One region of the Bacillus sp. m3-13 genome, then DNA from elsewhere that is predicted to be linked to it. Evidence: riboswitches for the same ligand, from Rfam matches in the RefSeq annotation. Region 1 holds a riboswitch; each other region holds the start of a gene.
What was found. Region 1 has a riboswitch for S-adenosylmethionine ahead of metK (methionine adenosyltransferase). Riboswitches for the same ligand answer to the same signal wherever they lie in the genome.
Positions count from the first base shown of each region.

Region 2: another riboswitch for S-adenosylmethionine. It lies ahead of mtnK (S-methyl-5-thioribose kinase); the one in region 1 lies ahead of metK (methionine adenosyltransferase).
Region 3: another riboswitch for S-adenosylmethionine. It lies ahead of M313_RS0115920 (LLM class flavin-dependent oxidoreductase); the one in region 1 lies ahead of metK (methionine adenosyltransferase).
Region 4: another riboswitch for S-adenosylmethionine. It lies ahead of M313_RS0105460 (O-acetylhomoserine aminocarboxypropyltransferase/cysteine synthase family protein); the one in region 1 lies ahead of metK (methionine adenosyltransferase).

Region 1 covers NZ_ACPC01000019.1:169,689-173,739, forward strand. The annotation lists gene pckA (phosphoenolpyruvate carboxykinase (ATP)) at 177-1,763, opposite strand; SAM riboswitch class I at 2,171-2,337, shown strand; gene metK (methionine adenosyltransferase) at 2,515-3,714, shown strand.
Region 2 covers NZ_ACPC01000009.1:176,550-180,600, forward strand. The annotation lists gene mtnA (S-methyl-5-thioribose-1-phosphate isomerase) at 324-1,373, opposite strand; gene mtnK (S-methyl-5-thioribose kinase) at 1,377-2,573, opposite strand; SAM riboswitch class I at 2,676-2,835, opposite strand; gene cspD (cold-shock protein CspD) at 3,156-3,353, shown strand.
Region 3 covers NZ_ACPC01000022.1:74,300-78,350, forward strand. The annotation lists gene M313_RS0115915 (ATP-grasp domain-containing protein) at 1-680, opposite strand, end outside; gene M313_RS0115920 (LLM class flavin-dependent oxidoreductase) at 733-1,785, opposite strand; SAM riboswitch class I at 1,874-1,985, opposite strand; gene M313_RS26670 (hypothetical protein) at 2,732-2,854, opposite strand; gene M313_RS0115935 (hypothetical protein) at 2,871-3,227, opposite strand; gene M313_RS0115940 (PTS transporter subunit IIBC) at 3,507-4,051, shown strand, end outside.
Region 4 covers NZ_ACPC01000012.1:125,951-130,001, forward strand. The annotation lists gene M313_RS0105455 (ATP-dependent Clp protease ATP-binding subunit) at 1-1,703, opposite strand, end outside; SAM riboswitch class I at 2,025-2,138, shown strand; gene M313_RS0105460 (O-acetylhomoserine aminocarboxypropyltransferase/cysteine synthase family protein) at 2,210-3,529, shown strand; gene metX (homoserine O-acetyltransferase MetX) at 3,546-4,051, shown strand, end outside.

The DNA.
Region 1 (4,051 bases):
GGCTCTATACGCCCGAACGGCCGTTAAAAAGAGGAAAACGGTCAAATAGAACGGCTCTATACGCCCGAACGCCCGTTAAAAAGAGTAAAATGGTCAAATAGAACAGCTCTATATGTCCCCAATAAAACAAAAAGCCAACCAAGTCTATCATAGCCTTGGTTGGCCTAAAATGTTTCTTATACCGTAGGTCCGCCTATCTCAAGGACTTCCGCTGGTACATTTTCAAACTTTTTGAAGTTCGCTTTGAACTTTCCTGCGAGCTCGCGTGCAAACTGGTCGTATTTCTCTTCATTATTCCATGTTTTCTTCGGTTGTAACACTTCATCAGGTACTCCTGGAACATGTACTGGAATGGAAACGCCGAAGTATGGATCCTTTTCTACTTCCACATTTGTCAGGTCGCCTTCAAGTGCCGCCTGTACCATAGCTCTAGTGTATGAAAGCTTCATGCGGTTTCCTACGCCATATTCTCCGCCAGTCCAGCCTGTGTTAACAAGGTAAACCTGCACATTGTGCTCATCGATTTTCTTGCCAAGCATCTCTGCATAAGTAGTAGCAGGTAGCGGCAAGAATGGGGAACCAAAGCAAGTGGAGAAAGTTGCTTGTGGTGATGTGATTCCGCGTTCTGTGCCTGCAAGTTTACTTGTATAACCGCTTAGGAAGTGGAACATAGCTTGTTCTTTAGACAGCTTAGAGATTGGAGGCAATACGCCTGTTGCATCCGCTGTTAAAAAGACGATGGTATTCGGGTGACCGGCAATGCTAGGTTGAACGATATTGTCCATTGCATCCAATGAGTAAGCTGCACGGGTATTTTCTGTTAAGGTAGAGTTTTCATAGTCAGCAATACGAGATTGACCATCAATGACCACATTTTCAAGTACTGAGCCAAAACGGATTGCATCAAAGATTTGTGGTTCTTTTTCGCGAGTCAGACCAATGCATTTAGCATAGCATCCGCCTTCAATGTTAAATACGCCTGTGTTAGACCAGCCGTGCTCATCGTCACCGATAAGTTTGCGGTTAGGGTCGGCAGATAGCGTCGTTTTACCTGTACCGGAAAGACCGAAGAATAATGCTACATCGCCTTCGCGTCCTACGTTTGCCGAGCAGTGCATTGGCATAATGCCGTTTTCCGGAAGAAGATAATTCATTACAGAGAAAATGGACTTTTTCATTTCTCCGGCATATTCTGTACCACCGATCAGAACAATGCGTTTGCTGAAGGAAATAATGATGAATGCTTCTGAATTTGTTCCGTCTATGACAGGGTCTGCTTTGAAGTTCGGAGCAGAAACAATGCTGAATGCGGTTTCATGTTTTGCCAACTGCTCTTCATTTGGCTTAATAAATAACTGTTGTGCAAAAAGGTTGTGCCATGCGAATTCGTTGATTACTTGGATTGGCAATTGATATTTTTCATCGGCGCCAGCGAATCCTTTGAAAACAAATACTTCTTCTTTGTTTTCTAAGTATGTGAGAACTTTGTTATATAGGCGATCAAATACTTCTTCAGAGATAGGCGCGTTGACGGTACCCCAGTCAATTTTATCTTTGCTGATTTCTTCTTCTACAATAAATTTATCTTTAGGGGAGCGACCCGTGTATTTACCAGTCGTTGCGAGTACTGCACCAGTTGAGGTCAGGCAGCCTTCGTTACGGTTTAATATCTTTTCTACCAATTGAGGAACAGACAGTTGAACATGCGTGTTGCTTCCGTAAATTAATTTTGTTAACCCATTATCAATCCCAACCGTTTTCATCATGGATAACTCTCCTTTGATTAAATAATTTGCTTATTTATTTTCTCATCTGTTAAAAAGTATAACACATTTAACTTAATAGTCCATACTAATTAGCTTATTTTATGAAAATTAATAGGAATTCGTTAACATTTTGTGAAAAAGAGGCTTATCCAAGTGGAATAGCATTAGATCGACTGTTTGAAAGCGTTATCATTTTTATGCTTGTCCACTAAAATTTCACCAAATGTCCTCTCCTATTATAAACCTTGCCAACCAGAAGTAAAAGAAAATGATAATGAGATTTTTCAAGATAGAAGATCTACATATAAGGAAGCAATTATTTCCTGTAAATTGATGTCGAATTATTTCTCTTTTTTGTTGACATGAAAGGTTTTAGTGCGCTAATATAGAACCTTGAACGGATACTCTTATTCCGAGCTGGTGGAGGGACAGGCCCTATGAAACCCAGCAACCTGCTCAAAGGATGAGCGAGCGCGAAAAAGCACGCCGCTGTTTTGTATTAGGCCAAGTCTTTGGTCGCTTGAGAAAAGGTGCTAAACCTGAGCAAGGCTATGACCTTGACCGATAAGAGTGAAAGGCTAAATCTCGACATCAAACCTTTCCTCAACTTTGTGGGAAGGTTTTTTCTATTTTTACACAAGATAACATAGAACATCACAATAGGAACTGAGATCCGTATCAAATATAACTGCTGTGCGTGAAGAGAAGTCAAACGCTTTTCATAAACAAAAAGGAGGAACTTTTTTTAATGACTAAACAACGTCGTTTATTTACTTCTGAGTCCGTAACGGAAGGCCACCCGGATAAAATTTGTGACCAAATTTCCGATTCTATCCTGGATGCAATTCTAACAAATGATCCGAATGCACGTGTAGCGTGTGAAACATCCGTTACTACTGGATTGGTATTGGTAGCTGGAGAAATTACAACTTCCACTTATGTAGATATTCCTAAAATTGTTCGTGAAACAATCCAAGGCATCGGTTATACTCGTGCAAAATACGGTTTTGATGCGGAAACTTGTGCGGTACTTACTTCCATCGATGAGCAGTCTGCTGACATCGCAATGGGTGTTGACCAAGCGCTAGAAGCTCGTGAAGGTCAAATGTCAGATGCAGAAATCGAAGCAATCGGAGCTGGAGACCAAGGTCTAATGTTCGGATATGCTTGTAATGAAACAAAAGAATTAATGCCATTACCTATTTCACTGGCGCACAAACTTTCTCGCCGTTTAACTGAAGTGAGAAAAGATGAGGTTCTTCCTTACTTACGTCCAGACGGTAAAACGCAAGTGACAGTGGAATATGATGAGAACGACCAACCAGTTCGTATCGATACAATCGTAATCTCAACTCAACATCACCCAGAGGTTTCTTTGGATCGTATCCAACGCAACATCAAGGAATACGTAATCAAGCCGGTAGTTCCTGCTGAATTGATTGACGATAATACAAAATACTTCATCAACCCAACAGGCCGTTTCGTAATCGGTGGACCACAAGGGGATGCTGGTCTTACAGGACGTAAGATCATCGTTGATACTTACGGTGGATACGCTCGCCACGGTGGCGGAGCATTCTCCGGTAAAGATGCAACGAAAGTAGACCGTTCTGGTGCTTATGCTGCACGTTATGTGGCTAAAAACATCGTAGCTAGCGGACTTGCTGACAAATGTGAAGTTCAATTGGCTTACGCAATCGGTGTTGCTCAACCGGTATCCATCGCAGTTGATACTTTCGGAACTGGTAAAGTTTCTGAAGAGAAATTGGTTGAATTGGTTCGCAATAACTTCGACCTTCGTCCAGCAGGAATCATTAAAATGCTAGACCTTCGTCGTCCTATCTACAAGCAAACTGCAGCTTACGGCCACTTCGGACGTAATGATCTGGATCTTCCTTGGGAGCAAACAGACAAAGCAGATGCTTTGAAAGAGCAAGCGAACGATTAATATATATTTAATAAAAAACGCCAAAGAACTGGAGCGCCAAAAGTGCTTACGTCTTTTGGCGTTTTTTTATTTCCATTAGTCTAAGTTCTCCCCAATGATTCCATATCAAGTAATAGTACTTTTGCACCGGTTTATATACCAAAAACAGTAAATAAGGACCGTTCAAATTATTTTGAATTATATGTATATTTAAATAGTAAGGAAAGTTTACTAACTACATATAAGGAGGGATGAATCAAGTTTCATCTCAACAAGACTTGACATGGAAAAAATCTGGGAGGTTTTGTATTGAAGAGGAGAGTTACATTAGTCCTGTTGTCAGTGATTTTTCTATTTC
Region 2 (4,051 bases), on a different contig from region 1:
GGCAAGCCTGCGGGGTCTCAACAATGTAGCTACTCCCCCGTAGGAGTCTACGCCATTTGCTTCAATCCACAGCTAAATTATTTGGTGAAATAAGGCCACCTTGTTGATTTCTGTGGAAGGGGCGAAGACTCCTCGAAAATGCTAACGCATTTTCTTCGTGCGATGAATTGCTGTCGAAGTCTTCCTTGTCCTATGGGAGGAAGGGACAGGGAAGACCCCGCAGGGCATTAGCCAAGGAGGCTTCCGGACCGCCCATGGAAAGCGAAGCGCCTGGAACAGAAATCAACAGTAAGTGTAATTTTAATGAAATTAAATATTATCTATTAAACTTTAAAAAGTGCAGGGATAGCTTTTGTGTAGTCGCCTCTGATAATGCCTTTTTCGGTAATGATGGCGGTAATCAGTTCATTTGGCGTTACGTCAAATGCCGGGTTGAACACGGAAATTCCATCAGGTGCTATTTGTTTCCCTCCGAGGTGGGTAACTTCTTCTGGGCTTCTTTCCTCAATCTCGATTTCCTCCCCAGTTTGCTTCGATAAATCGAAAGTGGATAAAGGGGCAGCTACATAAAACGGAATGTCAAAAGCTTTAGCTAAGATGGCAAGTCCATAGGTGCCAATTTTATTTGCAGTGTCCCCGTTTGCGGTGATTCTGTCAGCTCCGACGATGACAGCCGAAATCTCCTTGGTCTTAATGGTGTGGGCTGCCATGTTATCCGTAATTAACGTTACATCTACACCGGATTGCTGGAGCTCCCAGGCAGTTAGTCGGGAGCCTTGCAGAACGGGTCTTGTTTCACAGGCAAAAACACTTAAAGGGAAATTCTTTTCTTTTGCCAAATGAAATGGAGCTAATGCTGTGCCATAACGAGCCGTTGCAATAGAACCTGCATTACAGATGGTCAGCAGTTTATCATTTTTTTGGAACAAGGAAAGTGCATGCTCTCCGATAAGTCTGCATGTTGCTTCATCCTCTAGCTGGATTTGAATCGCTTCATGGACCAGATTTGTTTTTGCTTCGTTTATGGAAGAAGCTTGCAAAGACACTTGGATAAGACGGTCGATTGCCCAAAAAAGGTTGACGGCTGTAGGGCGAGAAGTTGCCAAGTAGTCCCGGTCCTTTCTCAACAGACTTTGAAACTCAGCTAAACTAGCAGTATTATAGGAATTAGCAGCGAGTACAAGCCCGTATGCTGAAGTGATGCCAATTGCAGGCGCACCTCTTACTTTAAGGGTGACAATGGCATCAAAGACATCATGAATGGTATGCAAATCGATGAATACCGTTTCTTGAGGCAATTTCTGTTGATCTAATAATTGAATATAAGAATCTTTCCATTCTACAGAGAGCGGTAGATTAGTAGTAATTGACATAAATTATTCATTCCCTTTTATTTCATTCTTAAGAAGTGATTCTACATCATGAATGTTACGGATGTTTGCTGCATTTTTAATGAGTGTTTGCCCTAATAACAAAGCTTGTTGTTTTACGGAAATTTTTCGCTTATAAGGTTGGATCGTATCAAGGTCAGCTACATGCGCTAAACCAATGGTTCGGCGAATGACCTCACATCCGGCAAAGCCAATTGCATCTGTAAAGACTTTTTTCAGGAAAAAATCTAAATATCCTGGTGTTTGAGTGAAGTGTTCTACGCTTTCCGTCTTCCATAAATCAGAGAAAGTAAAAGTGAATCCTTCCCAGACTTGATACAAGTGGGAAATGATGCTAGCCCTTTGACTGTCGTCTCGTGTGATTGCTTGTAAGAGGATATTGGCAAAGAACTGTCCAACATCAAAGCCAATTGGTCCGAAAAATGCAAATTCAGGGTCTATTACTTTCGTATCTATTTCACTAGCAAAGATGCTTCCGGTGTGTAGGTCTCCATGAAGAAGTGCTTCTCCGTTTGTCAAAAATGTGTATTTCAACTTTGCTACTTCAAGCTTTAATTCTGCATCATTCCAAATTTCCTCAACCGAACCAAGCAGCTCAGGCTCGTAAACATTCGTTTCACTTTCATAAAAAGGATCTGTAAATACTAGATCTTCTGTTATCTTACAAAGCTCTGGATTTGTAAAAGCCTGTTGGAGTTTTTTCTTGTCCTGTTGATTCAATCCAAAATCAGAAGTGTAAAAAAGTGTTTTCGCTAAATATTCCCCAATATGCTTAGAAAGAAGCGGAAAGTTCTTGCCCTCTAGAAAACCATTTCGGACGATTTCCAAATGGGAGAGGTCTTCCATGATCGTAATCGCTAATGCCTCGTTTGTATAATAAACTTTCGGAATAAGATTAGGTACCAAAGTGGCTGCGTTTTTCAAATAATTTCCTTCTATTGTTGCCCTGTGCAAGGTCAACGGCCAGCTTTCACCGACAACCTTTGCATAAGGCAATGCCTGTTTAATAATAATACCTGTGTTATTTTCGTCCCTAATGTGAAAGACAAGGTTTAAATTTCCATCACCGATTTCACGGCAATGCAAGAGTGCACCTTCTTTGAAGAATTCAAGATCTTGCGCTAGTGTAATTGCGGTCGATTCTGTTAACGGCTCATATTCTGTAGTTGCTGTAATTGTCATATTTATTACCCCCGTGTCAAAATATTTATGATAAGCGGGGCGATTATTCAAAAATAAAAGCCCCTTTCCATAAGAAAGAGGCTTGAAGAGTAGACTTCTCCCCTCTTATCTGCCAGAAATAACTTCTGCTGGAATTAGCACCGTGCCTTATGAACAAATTTGTTCGGCGTCCACAAAAGTGTCACGCCCTGTCTCACAACAGTATTACGGTCGGTTGCTGGGTTTCATCGGGCCAAATCCCTCCACCTGCTCTTGATAAGAGATCACAATCATTAAATTGTGAATGTATGAAATTGTGTGAAAATTATTGCTTGATGAAAATAATAACAAGACGCTGGGAAAATTGTCAATAAGTTTTTTGAAAAATCTTTGTTGCGGTCAATATCAGATTATTAAAATAATTAAATGTAATTGTATGAATTGTTTGGTTAAAACCTTGAAAAATTACTAGGCACCTGTTATTATTAAACTATTATTTTTGTTCGGGAAATATGGAAAGTCAGAAACATGGTTTCGTCTTGAAATGTTTGAAAGAGCAAGAATAGTAATATTTACGTGGGTTAACCACAAGGAGGAACAAACATGTTACAAGGTAAAGTAAAATGGTTCAATGCAGAAAAAGGTTTCGGATTCATCGAAGTTGAAGGTCAAGACGACGTATTCGTACACTTCTCCGCAATCCAAGGCGAAGGTTTCAAAACTTTAGAAGAAGGTCAAGAAGTTTCTTTCGAAATCGTTGAAGGTGCTCGTGGACCTCAAGCTGCTAACGTTACAAAATAATGCTAGCCAAATAGAAAAGGACTCCATTGCGGAGTCCTTTTTGTTTTAGGAGAATATACAATACAGTCGATTTCCGTTCCAGGCGCTTCGCTTGCCTGCGGGCGGCCCGTGAGCCTACTCGGCTGCGCCTGTGGGGTCTCACCTGTCGCTTGCCTGCGGGCGGCCCGTGAGCCTACTCGGCTGCGCCTGTGGGGTCTCACCTGTCCCTTCCTCCCGCGGGCGTCTGCGCGCCTTCTACTACAATCAACAAGGTGACCTCATTCATCAAAGGGGTTATGAAACAGCACATAACCGAGTTAACTGAATCAAGCATTAACGTTACATTTACGCAATTTCCAGCTGTGGATTGGAGCAAATGGCGTAGACTCCAGCGGGGGAGTAAAGGTAGATTGAGACCCCTGAAGCGTTGTTAGGAGGCTCAAGCACCGTCCCGCGGAAAGCGAAGTCATTTGCGGAAAGGAACAGCGGCTAGTTGAAAAATGCTGTATTATCATAATATTGTCTCTTTTTTACAAAAAAATGGTTCGGACATTTTTCTTATTTCTTCGGTCAAATAAACGATTTGGAATTGGGGAGGGTTTGGACATAATATTTGAGGGTTGGTCAACTTTTAGGGGGTGTTTGGACAATTGAATTTTAGGTTCGGTCAATTTCAGCAAAACTTCGGTCAACTATTGAAATTCTTCGGTCAACTTTTC
Region 3 (4,051 bases), on a different contig from region 1:
TCGCCTACAGGGCAGAACAGGTCCCCGATCTGGCAGGCATCGGCCGGGCACAACTCAAAGCCTTCTGATGTATCGACCTGAACGGCATACATGAACTTCCCGCCAATAAACTCACAACGGGTAATAAAAGGTTCTGGCGCCTGAATGTATTCTTGGATCAACGTGATGCCATCTACAGGTTCTTCAAAATCAGGTCCGTAAAGGTACTCTTCAAGGGAGGCTGTGGAGTGGAATAGTTGTACCCCAAGTCCTTTTCCAGCACGGTTATGTTTCGTAATAAAGGAGTTCGATCCTATTCGTTTAGCTGCTTGCAGTATATGTTCCTTGCCTACCGCTGCAATCGTTTTTGGCGTTCTCACTCCAGCTTTTTCTAGGGCCGTGTATTGATTTACCTTACTTAATTCCAACTGAAGTGCACGACTTCCATTGAGCACTTTTCGTTCATGGTGCTCGAGCCACGCCAGTACCGCTCCTGTTAACTCGGGTGCAAAGCGGTGGTCTCTTGTATGGGAGGAGGCGCTCATTCTGTTGTAAAATACGCCTTCAGGTGGTTCTTCCGTCAAAGGAACTACTCCTTCGTCTAAATGCCATTCTTCATATGGCAATCCCAACTCTTCCAATCTATTAGTTAAATGTGTTGTCCACTCTTTATTTTCATGGATAATGTAGATTTTTTTCACGATGTTTGCCTCCATTTTATGCATATATGCTAGTGTATTCTCTGCTTGGTTTTTATGATTGGGCAAGCTCTTCTGTCCTCGACTTTACAAGTGGCATCACCTTTTTGGCAAAGCGCTCCATTTCTTCAAGCTGCGGGGAGAACTGTAATAGCAATAAGTCCACGCCCGCTTTCTCGAATTCTTGTATTCTTGTAGCAATCTGCTCTGGCGTGCCTATTAAATTTGGACGCAATCCCCTATTCGATACAGAGTAGTCCTGCAGTTGTATTTGTTGTTCAAGCTGTGATTTGCTTGTGAAGTCCTTAAATCCAGCATACGCATCTGATTCTTTAACAGCTGTGATCCGGGCAAGTTCCGCCTCCGCTTCTTCTTCCGTATCTCTGCATATGACATAAGCAGCCATCCCAAAGGATTGAAAAGGAGGATTCGGTGTCTTAGCTCTCTTTTCTTTCATATCATTAATCTTCGCCGCCACTTCCTCCACCGTGCCCCCGTGCATGACATAGGCATCACAGTGTGAGGAGATAACTTCCTTCCCTTTCGGACTCTCGCCACCTGCGTAAAGTATCGGATTTGGGCGCTGCATCGGTTTAGGGTGAAGTTTTGTGTCTTTCAACTGATAGTATTTTCCCTCATAGGTAAAAGAGTCCTCTGTCCATAAGCCTTTAAGGACATCAATAAACTCCTTTGTGCGGTCATAACGCTCATCATGCTCAGTGAAAATCCCGCCATATTGACGAGCCTCCCCTTCCCACCAAGCCGAGACGACATTGAGAGTGAATCGCCCGTTACTGATATGATCGATATTTGCGGTTGCTTTTGCCGCAATTGCCGGGTTATGAAAACCAGGCCGGATCGCCGTCATGATTTCAATTTTTTCTGTAACGGCTGCCAAAGCTGCAGCAGTCGACCAAGCTTCCAATGAGTCCTCTTTCGGTCCTTTAATATCATTTAGGAAAAGCTCGGCAATTAAAGTGGTGTCAAAACCAAGCTGTTCTGCCTGTTGGATCACTTTTTTTGCATAATCAAAAGTCGGCGGCATCTGTTCGTCCTCTACATTTCTCAACCAACCGCCGAATATCGGCAACCAAAATCCAAACTTCATTTCACGCTTCCCCCTTAAATGTTTGTGTATGTAGACAAACAAAAAACTCCTTCGATAAGAAGAAGTTTGAGTACAAGCCCGTAACATCCACTTATCTTCCAAGAACGTTTGTCTTGCTGGAATTGGCACCTGTACGGTTGTTTGTACCATACGGTTGCCGGGCTTCGCAGGGCCAGTCCCTCCACCTCTCTTGATAAGAAAACTTACTATTCAATTATTATTATCTAAACTAATCCTATCACGAAACTTGGGAATGGACAAGTATTTCGGATAGCTAAATAAAGTTGGTGTTATTTATAGCTTATTAGCTTGTAGGGGAATTGATGATGGGGGATTTGGGGAGGCTGAGCGGGGGTGGGCGGCAATGAAGACACTTCTGAGCTTGAATTCCTTCCACTGAGGTCTTCATACACTTTATCAAGACACTTTCAAGCCTGAAACCCTCCCACTAAGGTCTTCATACCCCCTATGAAGACACTCTCAAGCCTGAATTCTTTCCACTGAGGTCTTCATCCACCTTATGAAGACACTTCCAAGCCTGAAACCCTCCCACTAAGGTCTTCATCCACCTTATGAAGACACTTCTAACCCTGAATTCCTTCCACTGAGGTCTTCATACACCTTATGAAGACACTCTCAAGCCTGAAACCCTCCCACTAAGGTCTTCATACACCCTATGAAGACACTTCCAAGCCTGAATTCCTTCCACTGAGGTCTTCATACACCTTATGAAGACACTTTCAAGCCTGAAACCCTTCCACTAAGGTCTTCATACACTTTATGAAGACACTTCCAAGCCTGAAATCCTCCCACTAAGGTCTTCATCCACTTTATGAAGACACTTCCAAGCCTGAATTCCTTCCACTGAGGTCTTCATCCCGACCATTACCTTAATTCCCCACCAAAAAACGCCCCCCATACCAGGAAGGCGTTTCGCATAAAACTATTAATAGACATCCTTTTCGAAGTTAGGGGCATGCAAGCCTACCTCTTCAAAGACTTCGCCTATTTTCTGGTGGAAAGTATCCAATGCAGCTGTCACTTCTTCACCATCTGAGCCTTCTGACAAGGCTGCAGCACGTTCTTCAAAAATATAGAGCTAACAACTCGATGGAATCCTTCATATCCGCGCTAAGATCATCATCCAAGTTCTTCGGAATCTCAATTCCACGAAGTTCGTTGGCAATACGATTACTAGCCTCAACGGCTGCTTCAAGATCTCCTTCACCTGCTGACATTTCATAGGATGTTACAGGCTCGAGATGCTTGCGGATGGTCTGAATCATTTCCATTTGTATATTCATAAGGACGGTTACCGTTTCCCCGCTCTGGTCAGCAGGAACTTGTTTGGAATCGGCAGTGTCCACATTGTTCGCTTCCTCTGTGCAGGCAGATAGCACCATTACTAAAACAAGTATCATAGAGAAAATCCACTTTTTCATATCAAGTCTCCTTTTCTTCATACATTACGGAAACAGTGTACTCGTTTTCACGGAACCTGTATATACTTCCAACAAAAGTTGCATTCTTCTATTTTTTCTTACATCTTGTTATAGTTTGTTAAAAATTTATTAAAATAATATTTTCTGCTTGCATTGTTCACCCACATCCCATACAATAGGAAAATGCAAACGGTTGCACTAGATGTGCATTGTTTTACACTAAAATGAATTCGTTTTCAACAAAAAATAGAACTTTTATAGAAAGAAGGCTGTTAAAAAATGAAGAACTTTTTGTCTTTTGATTTCTGGCAGAAATTCGGTAAAGCTTTGCTGGTAGTGGTTGCGGTTATGCCTGCTGCTGGTATTATGATTTCTCTTGGTAAGTTGGTCGGGATGACTGGCGGAGACTTAGCTCTTGTGCAAACGATTGCAAGAGTGATGGAAGATATTGGTTGGGGAATCATCACCAACCTGCATGTATTATTTGCGGTTGCCATTGGTGGATCGTGGGCGAAAGAACGTGCAGGAGGAGCTTTCGCTGCACTGATTGCATTCGTTCTTATCAACCGTATCACTGGTGCAATCTTTGGGGTTAACAACGATATGGTGGCAGACCCTGAAGCTACATTTACCACTCTTTTTGGACAAGAACTAGTTGTTGGTGACTACTTTACTACTGTATTAGGTGCACCAGCGTTAAACATGGGAGTATTCGTTGGTATCATTGCTGGTTTCCTTGGTGCTAACCTTTTCAATAAATTTTACAACTATAGTAAATTACCAGATTCCTTATCATTCTTTAACGGTAAACGCTTCGTACCATT
Region 4 (4,051 bases), on a different contig from region 1:
ATGATGATAACCGTATCTTTGAAACTTACGGTTCTTCCTTGACTGTCCGTAAGCCTTCCATCTTCCATCACTTGCAAGAACAGATGGAGAACGTCCGGATGAGCTTTTTCCATCTCATCCAGCAAAATAATGCTGTAAGGGTTTCTTCTCACTTTTTCTGTTAGTTGTCCCGCTTCTTCGTGCCCGACATAGCCAGGAGGGGAACCGATTAGCTTGGAAACTGCGTGCTTCTCCATATATTCACTCATATCAAAGCGGATATAAGCATCTTTCGTTCCAAAGAGCTCTTCAGCCAGTGATTTGGTCAATTCGGTTTTTCCTACCCCTGTAGGACCAACGAATAAGAAAGCACCGATTGGACGCTCTTTTCTTTTCAAGCCAGCACGGCTTCTACGGATTGCTTTTGTAATTTTGTTAACAGCTTCTTCTTGACCAATGACTTTTTGGTTCAGGTTTGTTGCAAGGTTTTTAAGCTTTGCCTGTTCATCCGCCTGCAGTTTACCAACTGGTATTCCTGACATCTCTTCCATGATGAGTTGAATGTCTTCCAATGTCACCTGACCACGCACAGCATCCGTTTGATCGTTGGAATTTCTTTTTTCTTCAAGCTCTTCCTCTTCGTCTCTTAATTTGGCAGCAGTTTCGTAATCCTCCTTCGATAATGCGGCCTTTTTTTCTTCCTCAATTTGAGTCAGACGAGCATCAATCTGCTCCAAGTCAATCGTATTTAGCGTTAGATTTTTTCTAGAACCTGCTTCATCTAAAAGATCGATTGCTTTGTCTGGTAGGAAACGATCTTGAATGTAGCGGTGTGATAATTCTACGCATGCCTTAATGGCATCTTCAGAATAAGAAACTTGGTGATATTCCTCATATTTTGATTGAATACCTTTGATGATTTTTAATGCCTCATCCGTAGAAGGCTCTTTCACGGTTACCGGCTGAAAACGGCGTTCAAGTGCGGCATCCTTTTCAATTTGACGGTATTCTTTTAAAGTCGTTGCCCCGACCAATTGGAGTTCGCCACGTGCCAATGCAGGTTTTAAAATGTTACCAGCATCCATAGAACCTTCTGCAGATCCGGCACCAACTATAAGGTGAAGTTCATCTACGAATAATATGACGTTCTTTCTTTTTTGTAGTTCTGCAATTACTAGTTTAAGGCGTTCTTCAAATTGACCGCGAATACCTGTGTTTGCGACAAGGGAGGCTACATCAAGCAAATAAATTTCCTTGTTTTTTAATTTGGAAGGGACATCGCCTTCAACAATTTTCAAAGCTAGTCCTTCCACGATGGCAGTTTTACCTACACCTGGTTCCCCGATCAAAACAGGGTTGTTTTTATTTCTTCTATTTAGAATTTCAATTACACGTTTAATTTCTTTATCACGGCCAATAACAGGATCAATAAGCCCTGTTTTGGCAATGTTGGTTATATTTTTACCTAGCTCTTCAAGAATGCTTCCACCTTTTTTGCTTCCTATTGGTGGGTTTTGCGCTTTCCCGTTTATGTGGCCTTCCTCATTAGGGGAGCCATTTCCAAAAGGGAAGTCAGAGAAAAAACCGTTTGGAGTCGGTGATGTCATTTGTGCTCTTACTTCCTCAAAGCAGGAAGAGCATAAGACAAGTTGTGTCTGCTCGTTATTAGAGCGAAATTTAAATTGAATGGTTGCGTTATTTACTTCACATTTTTGACATTTCATCATTCTGCTACCTCCTCATATTGGTGTGAGATGCTCCATTGTTTTGAAAGGGAAACATGTCACCTTTGATAAAAGTTTGACTTATTTTGACCTTTGTAGGTTGTATGGATATTATACTTTGACCTTTTTTGACTTTCAAGTAGTTTGCTTTCAGGAATTTAGTGGAAGCAGAAAGTTATGTTGAAAAGTTCAGAATATTGTATTGACTTTTGTGCTTTCCAGTTGCTATAATTGCAAAAAGTTTTAGTAATAATTATTTCTCCTTAGAAATATCGTAGATTATATAACTATTATGTTTTAACGTATTAACCAACTAAATAACTCTTATCCAGAGTGACTGAGGGATCAGGCCCGATGAAGTCCGGCAACCTTCAAGAATTTAATTTCTTGAGTTGGTGCTAATTCCTGCAGGCGAAGTAGCCTGAGAGATAAGAGGAGGATTTTTAAACCTCTTCTTAGGAAGGGGTTTTTATTTTGTTGAAAATAGAAAATTGGAGGAATGTAGGATGACAAAACCAAATTATGATGTGGAAACAGTATTATTGCACGGAGGACAAACGCCAGACCCGACAACAGGTTCAAGGGCAGTCCCTATTTATCAAACAACCTCCTATGTTTTTGACAACACGGATCACGCTCAAAATCTTTTCGCGTTAAATGAATTTGGCAATATATATACAAGAATCATGAATCCGACTGTAGATGTGTTAGAAAAAAGACTGGCTCTTTTAGAAGGAGGGGCAGCTGCTGTTGCGACAAGCTCTGGAATGTCAGCAATAGCGTTTGCCATTTTAAATATTGCGCATGCTGGAGATGAAATTGTTGCAGCGGAAAATTTATATGGGGGCACCTATAATCTTTTTGCTGTAACACTGCCTAAGTATGGAATTAAGGTGAAATTCGTAGATGCAACAGACCCTGAGAATTTCCGCAATGCCATTACACCGAAAACGAAAGCGATATTCGGTGAGATTATTGGAAACCCGAGCTTACGCGTACTGGATGTAGAGGCAGTAGCAAAGGTCGCTCATGATAACTATATTCCGTTGATCATTGACAACACCTTTGCTTCCCCTTACCTTTGCAATCCTATCAAGTGGGGAGCAGACATCGTTGTTCACTCTGCCACTAAATGGATTGGCGGACATGGAACAACCATTGGCGGTGTAGTGGTGGATGGGGGGAACTTTAACTGGGACCATCCAAACTTCCCTGGATTCACAGAGCCGGATGAGAGCTACAACGGAATCAAGTATGCACAGACTTTTGGGAATCTTGCATTCGCTGTTAAGCTAAGAGTCCAACTATTAAGAGACTTTGGAGCGTGCTTAAGTCCTCAGAATGCATTCTTACTTTTACAGGGACTTGAAACCTTGCATTTACGAGTGGAAAAGCATAACGAGAATGCCTTGGAATTAGCAAAGTACCTAGAAGACCACCCTGCAGTAGAGTGGGTATCATATCCTGGACTACCAAATCACCCGGCACATACACTTGCCAGAAAATATTTGGGTAAAGGTAATGGATCCATTGTAAACTTCGGAATTGAAGGTGGGAGAGATGCAGGGAGAAAGGCGATTGACAGCATTAAACTTTGGTCCCATGTGGCAAATGTAGGGGATGCAAAATCTTTGATTATTCACCCGGCTTCCACCACACATCAGCAGCTATCTGGTGACGACTTAATCAAGTCCGGTGTAACGGAAGATCTGATTCGCTTATCTGTCGGAATTGAATCACTAAAGGATCTGAAACATGATTTAGATCAAGCACTTTTCGTTGCTACCGGAAAATCCAAACAAGCTGCAGTCAGTCAAAACATATAGAAATGAGTGGGCATTTGTGAGCTGTCAAACGGAACATACCAATAAGGTATCGATCGGAACGCTGCTTTTAGAAAACGGAAAAAAACTCCCTGATGTGGAGATAGCATATGAAAGAAAAGGAAATCCAACGGGTGAAGTGATTGTCATATGCCATGCTCTATCAGGAAATCAGGTTTCTGTCGGTTCAAAAGAAAACCCTGGTTGGTGGAATGAATTTATCGGACCTGATTTATATATCGACACGAACAGGTACCACGTTATTACGTTGAATGTTCTTGGCGGTTGTAGTGGCAGTACAGGGCCGATAAGCATAAACCCTGAGACAAATAGAAAGTACGGCGCAGCCTTTCCTGCCGTGACAATCAGAGATATAGTGCATTCTCAGTTTAAAGCTTTGCGAAAGTTAGGAATTGACCGTGTTAAGGCTATTATCGGGGGATCACTCGGTGGAATGCAGGTGCTTGAATGGGGACATTTGTATCCTAACTTCACAGAAATTCTCATTCCAATGGCGGTGACCCC